3 regions of the Pseudomonas sp. FP2335 genome follow, and region 1 is predicted to be linked to each of the others. Evidence: riboswitches for the same ligand, from Rfam matches in the RefSeq annotation. Region 1 holds a riboswitch; each other region holds the start of a gene.
What was found. Region 1 has a riboswitch for cobalamin ahead of cobW (cobalamin biosynthesis protein CobW). Riboswitches for the same ligand answer to the same signal wherever they lie in the genome.

Region 1 (5,897 bases):
GGCATGCTGGTCTTATCCGCATAACGGGTGAGGATGACGCTCTGGGCGATGTCCGGAAGTGTCAGCTCGGTCTCCAGTAGCGCCGCGCAGGCGGCCACGGCGGTGACGCCAGGGATGATCTGGAAAGGGATGCCCAGCTCGCGCAAACAGCGGATCTGCTCGCCAATCGCGCCATACAGGCTCGGATCGCCGGAGTGCACGCGTGCCACATCCTGGCCTTTGGCGTGGGCGGTTTTGATCAGTTCGATGATCTGTTCCAGATGCAACTCAGCGCTGTTGACGACGATTCCTGCCTGGTGACCTTCCAAAACCGCCGCTGGCACCAGGGAGCCGGCGTAGATGATCACCGGGCAACTGCGGATCAGCCGCTGGCCTTTTACGGTGATCAATTCCGGGTCGCCGGGGCCTGCGCCGATGAAGTAGACGGTCATGGGGAATTCCTGTTGAAAAGCGGGCGAGCATGAAGATTGCTCATGATCGGGAAGGGCGATTATCGGGATTTTAGTCGGCGCAAGCCAACGCAAAGGTGGCCTGGGAGGTTTTTTTGCGGGTGATCAGCAGGCGCGCAGGGGCGCCAGTGAGGTGCTCGGCCAGTGCCAGGGCGGCGCTTTCGGCGATGCCGTAACAGCCGGTATGGGCGAAAGCGACAGCGGATCTGTGGCTCAGGCGGTCGGCATAACCCCCTAGCCCGGCCGCGCTGAAGCAGTGCAGTGGCAGGTTCAACAGCGCGGCCAGGGCGAGTAATCCGGGTTCATCACGTTTGCGATCAATACTCGCCAAGGCCGTAACGTGCCGGCGCTCGATACCACCCTCGGCGAGGGCGGCGTCGAACAGGCTCAGCAGGGTGTGAACATCACAACCCCGCTGGCAGCCCAGGCCGGCCACCAGGGTCATGCCGAGTATTGATCGTCACGGTTGCGGCGGAACAGCCAGGCGCTGATCAGGCCCAGGGCCAGCCAGAACGCCACGTTGGTCAACTGCGATGCGATCTTGAACTGCGCTTCCAGCGCTTCTGGTGCCAGCATCGAATGCACTTCCGGTTGCGGTGCGCCAATCACGTGGGGAACCACCAGGATTGCCGCCCCCAGTACTTTGAGCAGCCAGTTGCGACCGAATACGATCAGCGCGATACCGGCGGCGGTGGACGCTGCGGTACCGATCCACCACGTCTGGCGCAGTGCGAGGTCGGCGGCAGCCGTGCCCGGTAGCTCAGGCGGCAGCCCCAGGGTCGGTGCCAGTACGAAGGTCGCGTAACCAGCCAGCCCCCATAGCAGCCCTTGGGCGGTGCGGGTTGGCGCGCGCAGGGTGTACAGGCCGGCGAGCATCAGTGCGAAACCGACCGCCACTACCAGGTTGCCACCTGTGGTAGAGAGTACGCGCTGCCAGCCGTCTTCCGGCTCCCAGGCTTCGGCGTCGTGGGTATGGGCAGCGGTGCCGGCGGTATGCTCGTGCATCACCTCGGCAGGGGCTTTTTCAAAGGTTTCCGCCTGCAAAATCAGCGGGGCGACCCAGAAACTTTGCAGCAGGGTCAGCAGCAGGGCGGCCAAAAGTCCGGTGAACCCTGCGGTTTGCGCAATACGCTTGATCATGTCGGCAGGTCTCAATGGCACGGGAACGCGGCGCTGTGGCGGGTATCGTGGGCAGCGTTGTGCACCGCCTCGATATGCGAGAAACCGGCGAAATACACCAGGCACGCGCCGAGGATCGACGCACCGATGGCGGCGGTCAGGCGTTGGCTCAGGGTAGAGGTGCGGCTGGCGGAGTGCGAGGTGCTGCTGATGATCGACATGGCGCGTCCCTTTCAGGTGTCTGGGTGAAACGAGCGCATGAAAACCCCGCGAGCCAGGCACGCAGGGTTCTGAACAGCGCCCGCCCACCGCGGGTTTGTTATCTGATTTTTTCGGGCCGGTCTCCGGGCTTGCGAGGGGCTCAATGCCTGAAAACGTCGCCTTCCCATGCCTTGGGCACAGTGGATATGACGTTTCGCTCGCTTACCGTTGCGGGGGCAGCACCGGACTGTCATGCGTACATGAGTCACCGGTTTCCCGTTTCACCCTTTGCAGGGCACCCGAAACAAGATGTGTAGGAGAGCATGGGGGGGGGAGGGGAGTCAATTGGGATGTGGTTTTTGGTGGTGGTGGTGGTGGTGGTGTACATATCCGTTTCTTCGGTAACGGCCGCTTATGGTTCCGCTCTTACAGCGGGTCACTTTGGAAAAGCCCCAAAGTAACCAAAGGGCTCTTGCCCCAACACTCGGCACCTCGCCTAGGCTCGGTGTGCCCTCACTCCGGCTTGAATCCGTGGGCCGCCGTCATGGGCCATCCCTGGCCCAGGACGGCTAACCCGGCGTCCTGCCGGGTTGCCCACGGATTCAAGCCTGCGTTCGGCCAGCGTGTTTAACGGGGCAAGTGAGATCAAAAGCCAGAGCGCGGCGGCCTTAGAGGCGACCGGCATTTTTTATGGTGTTCACCCTCGACTGTGGGATCTGGCTAGCCTGCGATGCAGGCGACTCGGTACATCAGACGCACCCAGTTGATGCCATCGCAGGCAAGCCAGTTCCCACAGGGGAACCCGCCCGCTTTCTCGATCAGGCCGGCTGTCAGGCCGCCCAAATCCATGTCGGATTAAGGGCACACCGAGCCTGGGCGAGGTGCCGAGTGTTGGGGCAAGAGCCCTTTGGTTACTTTTGGGCTCTTTCCTAAAGTGAGCTGCCGTAAGGAGTCGCCGTTACCTAAATAACGGATATGTACACGAACCCAACCCCATCATTGACCATCCCCCAAGCACTGCGTAGCCTTGCACCCTCGAGGTTCTTCGGCCCAGGCCGAAGCTAAGAAGGGAACGCGGTCCAAGCCGCGGCTGCCCCCGCAACTGTAAAGGGTTCAGTTGACTGCCACGCCACTGCCGACAAGGCGGGAAGGCGCAGCCAGCGCCGGTCGCAAGACCTGCAAGCCCCAAGCCAGGAGACCTGCCTCGCAATCGATTTTTCAATTCAACCGGGCGGGGTGATCCGGTGACGAAATCCGCTGCTGCGCACTGTCGCAGGGCCTATCGTCCCGTATGCCCGCCCCCAAGGGCATCCGATGAAAACACTGGCCAAACTCCCCGTCACCATCGTTACCGGCTTTCTTGGCTCGGGCAAAACCACCTTGCTGCGCCATATGCTCGACAACGCCCAGGGCCGTCGTATCGCCGTGATCGTCAACGAATTCGGCGAGTTGGGCATTGACGGTGAAATCCTCAAGCAGTGCTCCATCGGTTGCACCGAAGAAGAAGCCAACGGCCGTGTCTACGAGCTGGCCAACGGCTGCCTGTGCTGCACCGTGCAGGAAGAGTTCTTCCCGGTGATGCGCGAGCTGGTTGCCCGGCGCGGCGACCTCGACCATATCCTCATTGAAACCTCCGGCCTGGCTCTGCCAAAACCCCTGGTACAAGCCTTCCAATGGCCGGAAATCCGTAGCGCCTGCACGGTTGACGCGGTGATCACCGTGGTCGATAGCCCAGCCGTGGCCGCCGGCACCTTCGCCGCATTCCCGGACCAAGTCGACGCCCAGCGCAAACTCGACCCGAACCTGGACCACGAATCGCCGCTGCACGAGTTGTTCGCCGACCAACTGGCCAGCGCCGACTTGGTGATCCTCAACAAATCCGACTTGATCAGCCCGGAAGACCTGGCCCGTGTGCGCCTGGAAGTCGCCGAAGAACTGCCGCCGGCCGTGAAGATCATCGAAGCCAGCAGCGGCCGTCTGCCGCTGGACGTGCTGATTGGCCTGGGCGCCGGCGCCGAAGAGCATATCGACGCTCGCCACAGCCATCACGATCATCACCACGAAGGTGAAGACGACCACGACCACGACGCCTTCGACTCGATTTCCATCGACCTGCCGCAAGCCGACGAGGCGCTTTTGCTCGACGCCCTGACCCAGCTGGTGGTGCAACACGGCATCCTGCGCGTCAAAGGCTTCGCCGCGATCCCGAACAAGCCGATGCGCCTGCTGATCCAGGGCGTAGGCACGCGTTTCGATAAGCACTTCGATCGCGCCTGGGCTGCCGACGAAGCACGCATCACACGTCTGGTACTGATCGGTCAGGACCTCGATGCGGCGGGTCTCGAAGCGCAACTGCGCGCTGCGCTCAGCGTTTAACCCATGCACCTGCTCAGGACCCAGCCCGGTGGTTTCGTCTCGGACGACAATATTGCCGACCTTGGCCAAACCCCCGCTGAACTGGTGATCCTGTGCAGCGGCGACTCCAGCCTGGCGCTGCTGGCCGAAGCGGCCCAGCAGTTGCCCGACGATTACCCGAGCCTGCGCCTGGCCAACCCCATGCAGGTGCAGAACCACGCCTCGGTCGACCTGTATGTCGACGAGGTGTTGCGCCACGCCAAGGTCATCCTGATCTCGCTGCATGGTGGCATCGGCTATTGGCGTTACGGTATCGAACGTCTGGTGGAGCTGGCCGAACGCGGTGTTCAACTGATCCTGGTGCCGGGCGACGATCGTCCCGACCCGGAACTCAGCGGTTTGAGCACCGTTGGCGCACAAGAACGTGATCGCCTGTGGCACTTCCTGCGCCAGGGTGGCTTGGGCAATGCGCTGGATTTCTATCGCTGCCTGGCCAGCGCTTACCTGGGGCGCGACTATGCCTGGGCCGAGCCGCAAACCCTGCCGCGCACGGCGATTTATCACCCGCACAAAGCCAACCCCCGCTTGAATGACTGGCAGGCGGATTGGCAGGCCGAGTTTCCGGTGGCCGCGGTGCTGTTCTACCGCTCTCACTTGCAGGCGGCCAATACCGGTTTTATCGATGTGTTTTGCCAACGCTTGCAGGCTGCGGGCCTGAACCCGTTGCCGATAGCGGTGGCCAGTTTGAAAGAGCCCGGCTGCCTGACGGTCGTCGAGGACCTGCTCGATGAGGTCGGCGCGGGGCTGATCCTCAACACCACCGGGTTTGCCCAATCCAGTCCGGAAGCGCCGCATTTGCGCCCGTTTCGCCGCAATATCCCGGTGATCCAGGCGATTTGCGCCCAAGACAACGAGCCGGGCTGGCAGGCCAGTGAACAAGGCCTGGGCCCGCGCGACTTGGCGATGCATATTGCCTTGCCGGAGCTGGACGGGCGCATCATCAGCCGGCCGATCAGCTTCAAGGATCTGGCCTGGCGCAGTGAGCGCAGCCAGTCGGATGTGGTGTGTTACCGCGCCGCGCCCGAGCGCATGGATTTTGTTGCCGAACTGGCGCGCCGTTGGGTCGAATTGGCACGGGTGCCGAATGCGCAGAAACGCATCGCGCTGATCCTCGCCAACTACCCGACCCGCGACGGCCGTATCGGCAACGGCGTGGGCCTGGACACACCGGCGGCGACGCTGAACATCCTGCGTGCCCTGCAAGCCGAAGGGTATCCGCTGCCCGCCGAATTGCCCCCGAATGGAACGGCCCTGATCCATGACCTGCTCGGTGGCGTCACCAACGACCTCGACAGTATTGATCTGCGTCCCTGTCACCAAAGCCTGGGCCTGGACGACTACGAGGCGATGTTCAAACGCCTGCCCGAAGCCAATCGCCAGGCGGTTATTGAGCGTTGGGGCGCGCCCCATAACGATCCGATGTTCCGCGACGGCCGCATGATGATCGCCGGCCTGCGCCTGGGCCTGACTTTCGTCGGCATCCAGCCTGCGCGGGGTTATCAGGTGGACGCCAGCGCGGTGTACCACGATCCCGATCTGGTGCCGCCTCATGGCTACCTGGCGTTCTACTTCTGGCTGCGTCACACCTATGGCGCCCACGGCGTGATCCATGTGGGCAAGCACGGCAACCTGGAATGGCTGCCGGGCAAGGGCGTTGGCCTGTCGGAAAACTGCTGGCCCGATGCGCTGCTGGGGCCGTTGCCGAATATCTAC
Region 2 (5,897 bases), 1.5 Mb from region 1:
GGTGAACCGTGACAATGCTGATCCAGCCGGTTGATACGCCGGCTATTCCCGAGGTACTGGCCTTTGTGCTGCACGCCCGTGGCGAGCTGTTTCCCAAGCTCAGCGATGCAGGTATGCCGAACGATCTTGCACAGTTCGAGGCGGTTTACGTGCAAGGCAGCGGCCGGTTTTTGATCGCCCGCGCTGGCGACGAAATTGTTGCCGCGATTGGCTACTTGCCCTATGACGGGCGTTTTCCCCAGTTGGATTACCAGGGGCGCCGGACGGTGGAAGTGGTGCGCCTGTTTGTGCTGCCAGCGTTCCGCCGTTCTGGATTGGCGAGGGAGTTGTACCGTGCGCTGGAGGCGCTGGCGCACGCGCAGGGGGTGGAGGTGATGTACCTGCACACCCATCCGTTTCTGCCGGGTGCGATTGAGTTTTGGCGGCGGCAGGGGTTTGCGGTGGTGGACGTGGAAGCTGATCCGGTGTGGCAGACCACGCACATGCAGCGGCTGCTGTAGTGGCCTGAAGAAGCACCACTGGACTCCCCGTGTTTAGTTGGAACGCAGCCGCAGTATCTGCGCGCCGTCGAACGGGTCTGTGAGGTAGTGCGCCTGCACCCCGAATGTGTCTTGCAAACGCTGCGGCGTCAGCACTTCCAGCGGCTTGCCCAGCGCCACCAATCGCCCGTGGTCCAGCACCGCCAGGCGATCACAGGTCAGCGCCTGGTTCAGGTCATGCAGGGCAATCAGCGTCGTCACCGGCAGCGCTTGCACGCCTTTCAAGATCGCCAGTTGATGCTGAATATCCAGGTGATTGGTCGGCTCATCCAGCAACAGGATCTGCGGCCGTTGCGCCAGGGCGCGGGCGATGTGCACGCGTTGGCGCTCGCCGCCGGAAAGGCTGCGCCAGGCGCGTTGGGCCAGGTGGGTGGCGTCCACGTCGTGCAGGGCTTGGCGCACGATGGCGTCGTCTGCATCCGACCACGGGCTCAGCGCCGACAGCCACGGCGTGCGGCCCAGGGCCACGGCGTCGAACACGCGGATGGCGTCATCGGTGTCGGCCTGTTGCTCTACCACGGCCAACTGTTGCGCGATGCTGCGGCGCGACAGCTGCCCGAGGCGCTGGCCGCCCAGCAGCACGTCGCCACGCGCCGGGGTACGCAACCCGGCGAGCAGCTTGAGCAGGGTGGATTTGCCGGAACCGTTCGGCCCGACGATACCGAGGGTCTCGCCCAGCTCCACGTCCAGGTGAATGTCGCGCAGCAACTCGGCTTCGCGCACCCTGAAGCCCAGGCCACGGCAACTGAGCACGCTCATCGCGCATTCCTCCGGCCGATCAGGATCAGCGCAAACACCGGCGCGCCTACCAGCGCGGTCACCACACCCACCGGGATCACCTGGCCCTTGATCAAGGTGCGCGACAGCACATCCGCGGCAATCAGGAACAACGCCCCCCCCAACGCGCTGGCCGGCAGCAGGCGCGAATGCCCGGTGCCGAGCAGCAGGCGCACGGCATGGGGGATCACCAAGCCGACAAAGCCGATGGAGCCGACAATCGACACCATCACCGCCGTCACCAACGCCGCGCAACCCACCAGCACAAATTGCACGCGGCGCACCGGGATGCCCAGGGACGCCGCCGAATCTGTGCCAAAGGTGAACGCATCCAGCGCCCGGCGATGCCACAGGCACACCGCCAACCCCACCAGCGCCACCGGCACCGCCAGCCACACCGACGGCCAGCGCACGCCGCTGAGGTTGCCCAGCAGCCAGAACATGATGCCGCGCGCCTGTTCGGAGCTGGCGGATTTGGTGATGAGGAATGCGGTGAGTGCGTTGAACAGCTGCGAACCGGCAATGCCAGCGAGGATGATCTGCCCGGTGCCGCTGGACGAGCCGCTGGCCCGCGCCAATAAAATCACCAGCGCAAACGCCGCCATCGCGCCGACAAACGCGCCAGCCGACAATGAAATCAAGCCGCCGCCCACCCCGATCAGCGCCACCAGCACCGCACCTGTCGAGGCGCCGGCGCTGATGCCCAGCAGGTACGGATCGGCCAGCGGATTGCGCAGCAGCGATTGCAGGATCACCCCGCAGGTCGCCAGCCCGGCACCGCAGGCGGCGGCGACCAGCGCGCGGGTCAGGCGGTAGTTCCACACTACGCCTTCGTCGATGGGGTCGAGCACGTAGCCGGCGCCCCACAGTTTATTGGCCAGCACCTGAAGTACGACCTGCGGCGAGATGGCGGTTTCGCCGATGGCCACGCCGGCGAGCACGGCGGCCAGGAGTAGGGCCAGGGCGAGGAGGGCACGAATCATTTCGGCAGGTCGTAGCCGTCGATGGCCGTGGCCAGTTGCTCAAGGCCGTCGAACATGCGGATGCTGGCCTGCAACGCCAGGGCGTCGAGGATGATGATGCGGTTGTTTTTTACCGCATCCATGTTGCGGGTGACCGGGTCGCTGCGCAGGAAGGCGAGTTTCTTTTCATGGTCGTCGGCAGGGTAGCGGCGGCGGTCCATGCGGGCGATGACGAGGAAGGTCGGGTTGGCCTTGGCGATGGTTTCCCAGCCCACGGCGGGCCATTCTTCATCGGACTGCACCACGTTGCGCAGGCCGAGGGTTTGCAGCATGAATTCGGGAATGCCCTTGTGCCCGGCGACATACGGGTCGCTGGCCAGCTCGGCGCTGGAGAACCACACCAGTGCGCTGGCCTGCTTGAGGCCCTTGCTCTGCACGGTGGCGACGGACTTGGCCAGGCGCGCCTTGAGTTCGCCGTTCAGCTGTTGACCGCGGTCCTGCACATCGAAGATCGCCGCCAGTTGGCTGATGCTTTTGTAGATGGTCTCGATGCGGAACGGCTCCAGCCGCGTGCCGTCGGCGCCCACCAGGTTGTCCTTGCCTTCGCAGTCGGAGGGCAGCAGGTAGGTGGGGATCTGCAGTTCGTGGAATTGCTCACGGGTGCCGACCACGCCTTGTGCGCCGACCACCCATTCCAGCTCGGCGGCCACCAACTGCGGGCGCTTGGCGATCACGGCTTCGAAGCTCGGCTCATTGTTGGCCAGGCGTTCGATGCGCTCGTTCTGTGCCTTGAACTGCGGCAGCACACTGTTGAACCACAGTGAGGTGCCGACCACTTTGTCGCCCACGCCCAACGCATAAAGCATCTCGGTGGCGGCTTGGCCAATGGTCACGCTGCGCGCCGGCGCTTGCTGGAAGGTGAGGGTGCTGCCGCAGTTTTCCAGGGTCAGCGGGTAGTCAGTCGGCGCGGCGTGGGCCAGGGCACAAACACTCAGGCCGGTGAGCAGGGCGGTAATGCGTGGCAGCATGGGGCAATCTCCGTTGGGACCGTACAGGGAGCTGGGGCGGTACGGTAGTGGAAATACAGCCATGAACGCTGCCGGTCCGGCAGGCCAGGGATGCCCTTCCCGGACACCCCGCCGGTTGGTGATAACGCTTGGCCGGCAGGTCTCCTGACTGATGCGTCATCGCCACGCTCCGGCCTTCCCGGACAGCGTCCAGTGGCAGTGGGGAGCAGGCTCAGCACCTACAGTTGCGGGGGCAGTTCCGATTGGCGCGGGTGGCCGCGCTTCGGATTCCCTATTAGTCCCGTTGGGGAACCGGCGCGGTATGGTAGTCGATCTTGGACGTGAGGGCGCGTGTCTCTTATGATGCGCGGCCACGGAACCGCCCCATACAAGGAAAATACAGTGAAACGTTTAGTCGCCCTCGCCCTGATCACCCTGCTCGCCGGTTGTGCGACCCAGGGTAAAAGCGAATCGCAGATTTTCGACGAGGCCGCCACTGCCCATGTCATGTCGCTGCCTGCCGGCGCCAACAAGGTGCGTTTGCACAGCGTCAAGATCGCCAGCCATGGTGTGATCGGCGACATGCTGGCGACTGTCCTGGGCGGCGGCGCGAATGCCGGCCAACTCAGGCAAGAACTGCTCAACGCCCAGCGCCTGGGCGACAGTGGGTTCTTGATCATTGGGGCGCGCAGTTCAATCGACGTGGCGGTTGTTGAGAACGCCTGCGAAGGCCTCGGTTTGCAGGGGATGAATATCTACTACGCGGGCAGTGAGGCGCAGCAGGACAAAGTGCGCCACGCGGTTGAACAGGCCCGGGCGCAATTTCACTTCATCAATACCCAGTGACCACCGGTCTGTAGTGAGCGGGCTTGCCCCGCGCTGGGTGGCGAAGCCGCCCCAAACCCAGGCACCTCGGTCTTTCTGATACACCGGGTTGTCTGGATTTGGGGCGGCTTCGCCACCCAGCGCGGGGCAAGGGTGTCAGCCCGGCCGGGGGTTATTTGCGGTCCAGCCACACGGTCTGCGCGTTGCAGAATTCCCGCACGCCGAAGTGTGACAGTTCACGGCCAAAGCCGCTTTTCTTGATCCCGCCAAACGCCACCCGAGGGTCGGACACGCTGAAGGCGTTGACGAAAATCCCGCCGGTTTCCAGGCGGTTGGCTATATCCCGCGCCTTCGCCGCGTCGGTGGTGAAGATGCTCGCGGTCAGGCCGAACTCGCTGTCATTCGCCAGCGCTACCGCGTGGTCGGCGTCGCGGGCGGTGATGATCGAGGCTACCGGGCCGAACAGTTCCTGTTTGAACGAGGTCATCTGGTCGGTGACGCCTGCCAGTACGGTCGGCTCATAGTAGTTGCCGGCACCGGCGACTTTATGGCCGCCCAGTAGCAGGGTCGCGCCTTCTTCAAGAGTCGCCTGGACCTGGCCGTGCAGCTCGTCGCGCAGGTCGAAGCGGGCCATCGGGCCGATGTACGTGGCGGCGGATGTCGGGTCGCCCATCACCAGGGCACGGCTGGCTGCGAGGAATTTTGCGGTAAAGGCTTCGGCCACGCCGGCTTCGATGATCAGACGCTTGGCAGCTGCGCAGACTTGCCCGCTGTTCTGGAAGCGGCCAATCACGGCGGCTTGCACCGCGGCGTCAAGGTCGGCGTCGTTGAGCACGATGAACGGGTCGGAGCCGCCCAGTTCCAGCACACACTTTTTCAGCGCGGCACCGGCCTGGGAGCCGATGGCCATACCGGCGCGCACGCTGCCGGTGAGGGTGACGGCGGCGATGCGCGGGTCGGCGATGGCTTTGGATACGCCGTCGGTCGTCACGTTGATCACTTCGAACAGGCCTTCAGCAAAGCCGGCTTTTTTGAATGCCTGCTGCATCAGGTAGGCGCTGCCCATCACGTTCGGCGCGTGCTTGAGCACGTAGGTGTTGCCGGCGAGCATTGTCGGCACGGCGCCGCGCAGCACTTGCCAGACCGGGAAGTTCCACGGCATCACCGCGAGGATCGGGCCCAGTGGGCGGTATTCGATATGGGCGCTGCCGTTGTCCACCAGGGTCGGCTCCGGGGCGAGCATGGCCGGGCCCTGGGCGGCGTACCAGTCACTGAGCTTGGCGCATTTTTCGATTTCGGCGCGGGCCTGGGCGATGGGCTTGCCCATTTCCAGGGTGATCATCTGCGCCATCTCTTCGGCTTGTTCGCGCAGGGCGGCGGCCAGGGCCAGCAGCCGTTCGGCGCGCTGGCTGAGCGGCTGGTGGCGCCAGGTGCGGAAGGCCGCGGTGGCACGGTCGAGGGCGGCGTTCAGCTGCGACTCGCTTTCATACGAGTAGCTGCCGACCGTTTCGCCGTTGGCCGGGTTAATCGAGAGGGCGTGGGTAGTCGCGTTCATGGCACCGTCCTGCGCAAGGGATAAGTTGAGTTCAGGTTACGGGGCTGGTTCTTTTCTGGAAACTGAATAATATTGAGCAATACATTCACGATTGGAGAATGACTTGGATCTGGTGCAGCTGGAAATCTTCAAGGCCGTTGCCGAGCAAGGCAGCATCAGCGCCGCCGCGCAGTTGATTCATCGGGTGCCGTCGAACCTGACCACCCGCATCAAGCAATTGGAGCAGGACCTG
Region 3 (5,897 bases), 1.8 Mb from region 1:
GCTTACCTGAGCGCCAAGCGCGTGTTGCCAGGGAATCTGGCACGTAATCCCTGAGCTGACAGAGATCTGAATGTGGGAGCGGGCTTGCTCGCGAAGGCGCCGGATCAGACCACACATCTGTGACTGACACACCGCCTTCGCGAGCAAGCCCGCTCCCACATGGGTTTTGTGGTCTGAAGCCTGTCTACTTAGCCGCCGACACCCGCCACACCTTATTTCCCACATCATCTGCCACCAGCAAATCCCCCTGCTGATCAATCACCACGCCCACCGGCCGGCCCATGGCTTTCTCGTCTTTGTCGAGGAACCCGGTCAGCACATCCACCGGCTGTCCCTTGGGCTGGCCAGCCTCGAACGGTACGAAGATCACCTTGTAGCCACTGTGGGGCTTGCGATTCCACGAACCATGCTGGCCGATGAATGCGCCATTCGTGAAGGGGGCGGGCAATTTGCTGTTCTCTGCAAACGTCAGTCCCAGCGAGGCGGTATGCGGGCCTACGGCGTAGTCTGGTGCAATCGCCTTGGCCACCAGGTCGAGGTTTTGCGGATTGACTCGCGCATCCACATGCTGCCCGTAGTAGCTGAACGGCCAGCCATAGAAGGCGCCATCCTGAACCGAGGTGATGTAGTCCGGCACCAGGTCGCTACCGATTTCATCGCGCTCGTTCACCGCCGTCCACAGCTTGCCGCTTTGTGGTTCCCAGGCCATGCCGTTAGGGTTGCGCAGGCCCGAGGCGAAAATGCGGTGCTGGCCGCTGGCGCGGTCTACTTCCCAGATCGCCGCCCGGCCTTCTTCTGCCTGCAGGCCGTTTTCACCAACGTTGCTGTTGGAGCCTACGCTTACGTACAGCTTGCGGCCGTCTTTGCTCGCCACCACGTTCTTGGTCCAGTGGTGGTTGATGCTGCCGCCGGGTAGGTCGACCACCTTGGTACCGGCTGCCTTGATCGCGGTTGCTCCCGGTTGGTAGGGGAAGCGCAGCAGCTTGTCCGAGTCCGCCACATACAGATCATTGCCCACCAGGGTCATGCCGAAGGGCGAATTGAGGTTTTCAAGAAATACTGTCCGGGTCTCGGCGATGCCATCGTGGTCGGCATCGCGCAGCAACGTGATGCGATTCGGGCTAGGCACACCTGCACCGGCTCGGCCCATGACCTTTTCCATTACCCAGCCACGAATGCCCTTTGAGTCATCGGGTTTGGGCGGCGCATTGGTTTCTGCCACCAGTACGTCGCCATTGGGCAGCACATACAGCCAGCGCGGGTGGTCCAGGCCCTCGGCAAACGCCGCCACCTGGGTGCCCGCGGCGGGAGTTGGCTTCGCACCCGCAGGCCAGCCGATGGCTGGCGCGATGTTTACCGTGGGGATCAGGGTCTTGTTCGGCTCCGGTAGCTTGGGGGAAGGCCCGGTTCCGTCAGACACTTGCAAGGTCGAACTTTCACCGCAGGCGGCGAGGGCGCCTGCGAACATGATCAGTAGGGCAAGTCGGGTCTTGTGCATGTTTTTCTCCTGGGTACCTGCAAGGGTAGAGGCATGCAGCGGTCCGATGGTTCAAGTGCGAAGCCGGCTTTAATTGACGCTCCACCCCCAACCCTCTACCCTTCGCGACTTGTTCCAGGTGCTCTGTGACCCACGGGTCGACCGAGTGAAACAGGGAAGCCGGTGAGTGAGCGCACTTGTACACAGTGCTGCCGCGATCCCGGCGCTGCCCCCGCAACGGTAAATGAGTCAAGACCCTGCTTTCTGCCACTGTATCGCCCCGCGATATGGGAAGGCGCAGCGTCGGCGATCGCCACTCATGAGCCCGGAGACCGGCCTGAAACATCCAACAGCATCACGGTGGGCGATGCTTGGCTGTCTGTTTTGTCTTTTTCCTGCCCGCCGTTTTTTGTCCAGCCCCAACGGAGAGCTGCCATGACCGATTCCCCTGAACGCGACGAACGCCACCTGGCGCGCATGCTGCGCAAAAAAGCCGTGATCGACGAGCGCATCGCCAACTCGCCCAACGAATGCGGTTTGCTGCTGGTGCTCACCGGCAACGGCAAAGGCAAGAGCAGCTCTGCGTTCGGCATGCTGGCTCGGGCCATGGGCCACGGCATGCAGTGCGGTGTGGTGCAGTTCATCAAGGGGCGCAACAGCACGGGCGAAGAGCTGTTCTTCCGCCGCTTCCCTGAGCAAGTGCGTTTTCACGTCATGGGCGAAGGCTTCACCTGGGAAACCCAGGACCGCCAACGTGACATCGCCGCCGCCGAAGCCGCCTGGGCGGTGTCCCGCGAGCTGCTGCAAGATCCCGCCATCGGCCTTGTCGTGCTTGACGAACTGAACATCGCCCTCAAACACGGCTACCTCGATCTGGACCAAGTACTCAGCGACCTGCAAGCCCGTCCGCCGATGCAACACGTGGTGGTCACCGGCCGTGGCGCCAAGCCCGAGCTGATCGAAATGGGCGACACCGTCACCGAAATGGGCATGCTCAAGCACGCGTTCCAGGCCGGTATCAAGGCACAGAAGGGCGTCGAACTTTGAATCAGCCCCGTCATTGCCCGGCCGTCTTGATCGCCGCACCGGCGTCCGGCCAGGGCAAAACCACCGTCACCGCCGCGCTCGCCCGTTTGCACCGCAACCTGGGGCGCAAGGTGCGCGTGTTCAAATGCGGGCCGGACTTTCTCGACCCGATGATCCACGAGCGCGCCAGTGGTGCGCCGGTGTATCAATTGGACATGTGGATGGTGGGAGAGCAGGAAAGTCGTCGCCTGTTGTGGGAAGCCGCCGGCGAGGCTGACCTGATCCTCATTGAAGGCGTGATGGGCCTGTTCGACGGCACGCCGTCCAGCGCTGACCTGGCGCGCCACTTTGGCGTGCCGGTGCTCGGTGTGATCGACGGCACCGCCATGGCCCAGACCTTCGGTGCCCTTGCGCTGGGCCTGGCGCGTTATCAGCCGGACCTGCCGTTCGCCGGCGTGCTGGCCAACCGCGTGGGCACGCTGCGCCACGCACAATTGCTCGAAGGCAGTCTGACCGAAGGCCTGCGTTGGTACGGGGCGCTGTCCCGCGAGACCGGGATCGAATTGCCCAGCCGCCACCTAGGCCTGGTACAAGCCAGCGAACTGAATGACCTCGACCTGCGCCTCGATGCCGCCGCCCAAGCCCTGGGCAGCAGTTGCGAAGTCGCATTGCCGCCGCCGGTGACGTTCGCTGCGCCGCAGATCATTGAGGCCGAGCCGTTGCTCAACGGCGTACGCATTGCCGTGGCTCGCGACGAAGCCTTCGCCTTCACCTACGGCGCCAGCCTCGATCTGTTGCGGGCGATGGGCGCCGAGTTGCACTTCTTCTCGCCGATCCATGACCGCCAATTGCCTGACGCCGACAGCCTGTATCTGCCGGGTGGTTACCCGGAATTGCATCACCAGGCGCTGTCGGAAAATACCGCGATGCTCGATGCGATCCGTGCCCATCACGCTGCTGGCAAACCACTGCTCGCCGAGTGCGGCGGCATGTTGTACCTGCTGGACTCGCTCACCGATGTCGACGGCCAGCGTGCCGAGTTGCTCGGTCTGCTGCAGGGCGATGCCGTGATGCAAAAGAAACTGGCCGCCCTGGCCCTGCAAAATGTCGAACTGCCGGAAGGCACATTGCGCGGTCACACCTATCACCACTCCCTGACCAGCACCGACTGCACGCCGATTGCCCGTGGCGTGAGCCCCAACGGTGGGCGTGGTGCCGAGGCGGTTTTCCGACAGGGGCGGATGACGGCTTCCTACGTGCACTTTTACTTTCCGTCGAATCCGGCGGCGGTGGCGGCACTGTTTGCGCCAGACCGGGAGGGCGCTATCGCAGGCAAGCCCGCTCCCACAGGGGATCGCGTCGAAACCCAATCCAATGTGGGAGCGGGCTTGCCCGCGAAGAGGCAATGACCGACAACGCCTTCCCAGAAGCCGACCGCCAGGCCGTCTACCGCGCCATCGCCGAACGCCGCGACATGCGCCACTTCAGCGGCGGCACCGTCGCGCCTGAACTGCTGCAGCGCCTGCTCCAGGCCGCACACCAGGCCCCCAGCGTCGGCCTGATGCAACCCTGGCGCTTCATCCGTATCAGCGACCGCCAGCTACGTGGGCAAATCCAGCAACTGGTGGAAGAAGAACGCATCCGCACCGCCGAAGCCCTGGGCGAGCGCTCCGACGAATTCATGAAGCTCAAGGTCGAAGGCATCCACGATTGCGCCGAGGTATTGGTAGCAGCGCTGATGGACGACCGCGAGCGCCACATCTTCGGTCGTCGCACCTTGCCGGAAATGGACATGGCCTCGCTGTCCTGTGCCATCCAGAACCTGTGGCTGGCTGCCCGCGTCGAAGGCCTGGGCATGGGCTGGGTCTCGCTGTTCGAGCCCCAGGCCCTGGCCGACCTGCTGGGCCTGCCGCCCGGCGCCAAACCCCTGGCCGTGCTGTGCCTGGGCCCGGTCGCTGCGTTCTACCCGGCGCCGATGTTGCAACTCGAAGGCTGGACCGAGCCGCGGCCGCTGAGTGACATGCTGTACGAAAATTCTTGGGGAGTGAGTCAATGAGTGTGGCCTTGCTGTGTGTCGCCGCAGTCGCGCTGGATGCGCTGCTGGGCGAACCCAGGCGCTGGCATCCGCTGGTGGCGTTCGGCAATTTCGCCGGGCGCATCGAGCAACGCTTCAACAGCGGTGGCCGGGGCTGGCGCAGCCATGGCGTGACCGCGTGGTTTATCGCCGTGGTGCCGTTGACCCTGCTGGCCACGGCTTTGTCGTGGGCGCCGTATATCGGCTGGATCTTGGAGATCCTGGCGTTGTACTGCGCCCTCGGCATGCGCAGCCTTGGCGAGCACGTGATCCCGGTCGCCCAGGCGCTGCGCAGTGATGACCTGGACGAAGCGCGAAAACGTGTGAGTTACCTTGTCAGCCGTCAGACCAGCGAACTGGACCGTACCGAAGTCGCCCGCGCCGCCACCGAGTCGGTACTGGAGAACGGCAGCGACGCGGTATTCGCCGCGCTGTTCTGGTTTGTCGTTGCCGGTGTGCCGGGCGTGGTGCTGTACCGCCTGAGCAACACCCTCGACGCCATGTGGGGCTATCGCAACGAACGCTTCGAGCGTTTCGGTTGGGCGGCGGCCAAGATCGACGACGTGCTGAACTATATTCCTGCGCGCCTGGTGGCATTGACCTACGCGTTGCTGGGCAAAACCCGCCTGGCGTTGAAGTGCTGGCGTACCCAGGGCCCGACGTGGGACAGCCCCAACGCCGGCCCGGTGATGGCGGCCGGCGCTGGTGCGCTGGGTGTCGAATTGGGCGGCGCCGCGATTTATCACGGCGAAGTACATCAACGTCCGCAACTGGGCGAAGGCCCGGCGGCGGATGCGGACTCCATCGACCGAGGCTGGCAACTGGTGCAGCGCGGCGTATGGTTGTGGCTGCTGATCCTATGCGCGGGGGCGCAATTCTATGCTTGAGCACGGTGGCCGGCTGCGCAAGGCAGCGATTCAATACGGGATTGCCGAGGCCGATTGGCTCGACCTGTCCAGCGGCCTCGCGCCGTGGCCGTGGGCGATCCCGGAAATTCCGCTGCGGGCCTGGGCGCGCTTGCCGGAAACCGACGACGGCCTGGAACGCGCCGCCAGCGAATATTACGGCGCCGCCCATTTGCTGCCGGTGCCGGGCTCCCAGGCGGCGATCCAACTGTTGCCGCGCTTGCGGCGGGCGGGCAAGGTCGGCGTGCTGTCGCCGTGCTATGCCGAACACGCCGAAGCCTGGCGCCGCGCCGGTTATGTGGTGCGCGAAGTGCTGGAGCAGGAAGTCGACTTCTTTCTCGACAACCTCGACGTGCTGGTGGTGGTCAACCCGAACAATCCCACCGGCCTCAGCCTGAGTCCGCAACGCCTGCTG

Region 2: it holds a riboswitch for cobalamin, as region 1 does, so the genes downstream of both, PSH81_RS18290 (ABC transporter substrate-binding protein) here and cobW (cobalamin biosynthesis protein CobW) in region 1, are expected to answer to the same signal.
Region 3: it holds a riboswitch for cobalamin, as region 1 does, so the genes downstream of both, cobO (cob(I)yrinic acid a,c-diamide adenosyltransferase) here and cobW (cobalamin biosynthesis protein CobW) in region 1, are expected to answer to the same signal.

What each region holds. Positions count from the first base shown of each region.
Region 1 is NZ_CP117437.1:2,553,885-2,559,781, forward strand. It holds gene cobM (precorrin-4 C(11)-methyltransferase) at 1-431, opposite strand, end outside; gene PSH81_RS11400 (cobalamin biosynthesis protein) at 502-894, opposite strand; gene PSH81_RS11405 (CbtA family protein) at 891-1,589, opposite strand; gene PSH81_RS11410 (CbtB domain-containing protein) at 1,601-1,789, opposite strand; cobalamin riboswitch at 1,886-2,087, opposite strand; cobalamin riboswitch at 2,791-2,991, shown strand; gene cobW (cobalamin biosynthesis protein CobW) at 3,084-4,145, shown strand; gene cobN (cobaltochelatase subunit CobN) at 4,149-5,897, shown strand, end outside.
Region 2 is NZ_CP117437.1:4,081,020-4,086,916, reverse strand. It holds gene PSH81_RS18310 (alpha/beta hydrolase fold domain-containing protein) at 1-12, shown strand, start outside; gene PSH81_RS18305 (GNAT family N-acetyltransferase) at 15-500, shown strand; gene PSH81_RS18300 (ABC transporter ATP-binding protein) at 534-1,298, opposite strand; gene PSH81_RS18295 (iron ABC transporter permease) at 1,295-2,299, opposite strand; gene PSH81_RS18290 (ABC transporter substrate-binding protein) at 2,296-3,306, opposite strand; cobalamin riboswitch at 3,423-3,617, opposite strand; gene PSH81_RS18285 (hypothetical protein) at 3,688-4,131, shown strand; gene PSH81_RS18280 (aldehyde dehydrogenase family protein) at 4,283-5,665, opposite strand; gene PSH81_RS18275 (LysR family transcriptional regulator) at 5,769-5,897, shown strand, end outside.
Region 3 is NZ_CP117437.1:4,332,355-4,338,251, reverse strand. It holds gene PSH81_RS19440 (C40 family peptidase) at 1-54, shown strand, start outside; gene PSH81_RS19435 (sorbosone dehydrogenase family protein) at 185-1,498, opposite strand; cobalamin riboswitch at 1,598-1,833, shown strand; gene cobO (cob(I)yrinic acid a,c-diamide adenosyltransferase) at 1,913-2,524, shown strand; gene PSH81_RS19425 (cobyrinate a,c-diamide synthase) at 2,521-3,912, shown strand; gene bluB (5,6-dimethylbenzimidazole synthase) at 3,909-4,559, shown strand; gene cbiB (adenosylcobinamide-phosphate synthase CbiB) at 4,556-5,464, shown strand; gene cobD (threonine-phosphate decarboxylase CobD) at 5,457-5,897, shown strand, end outside.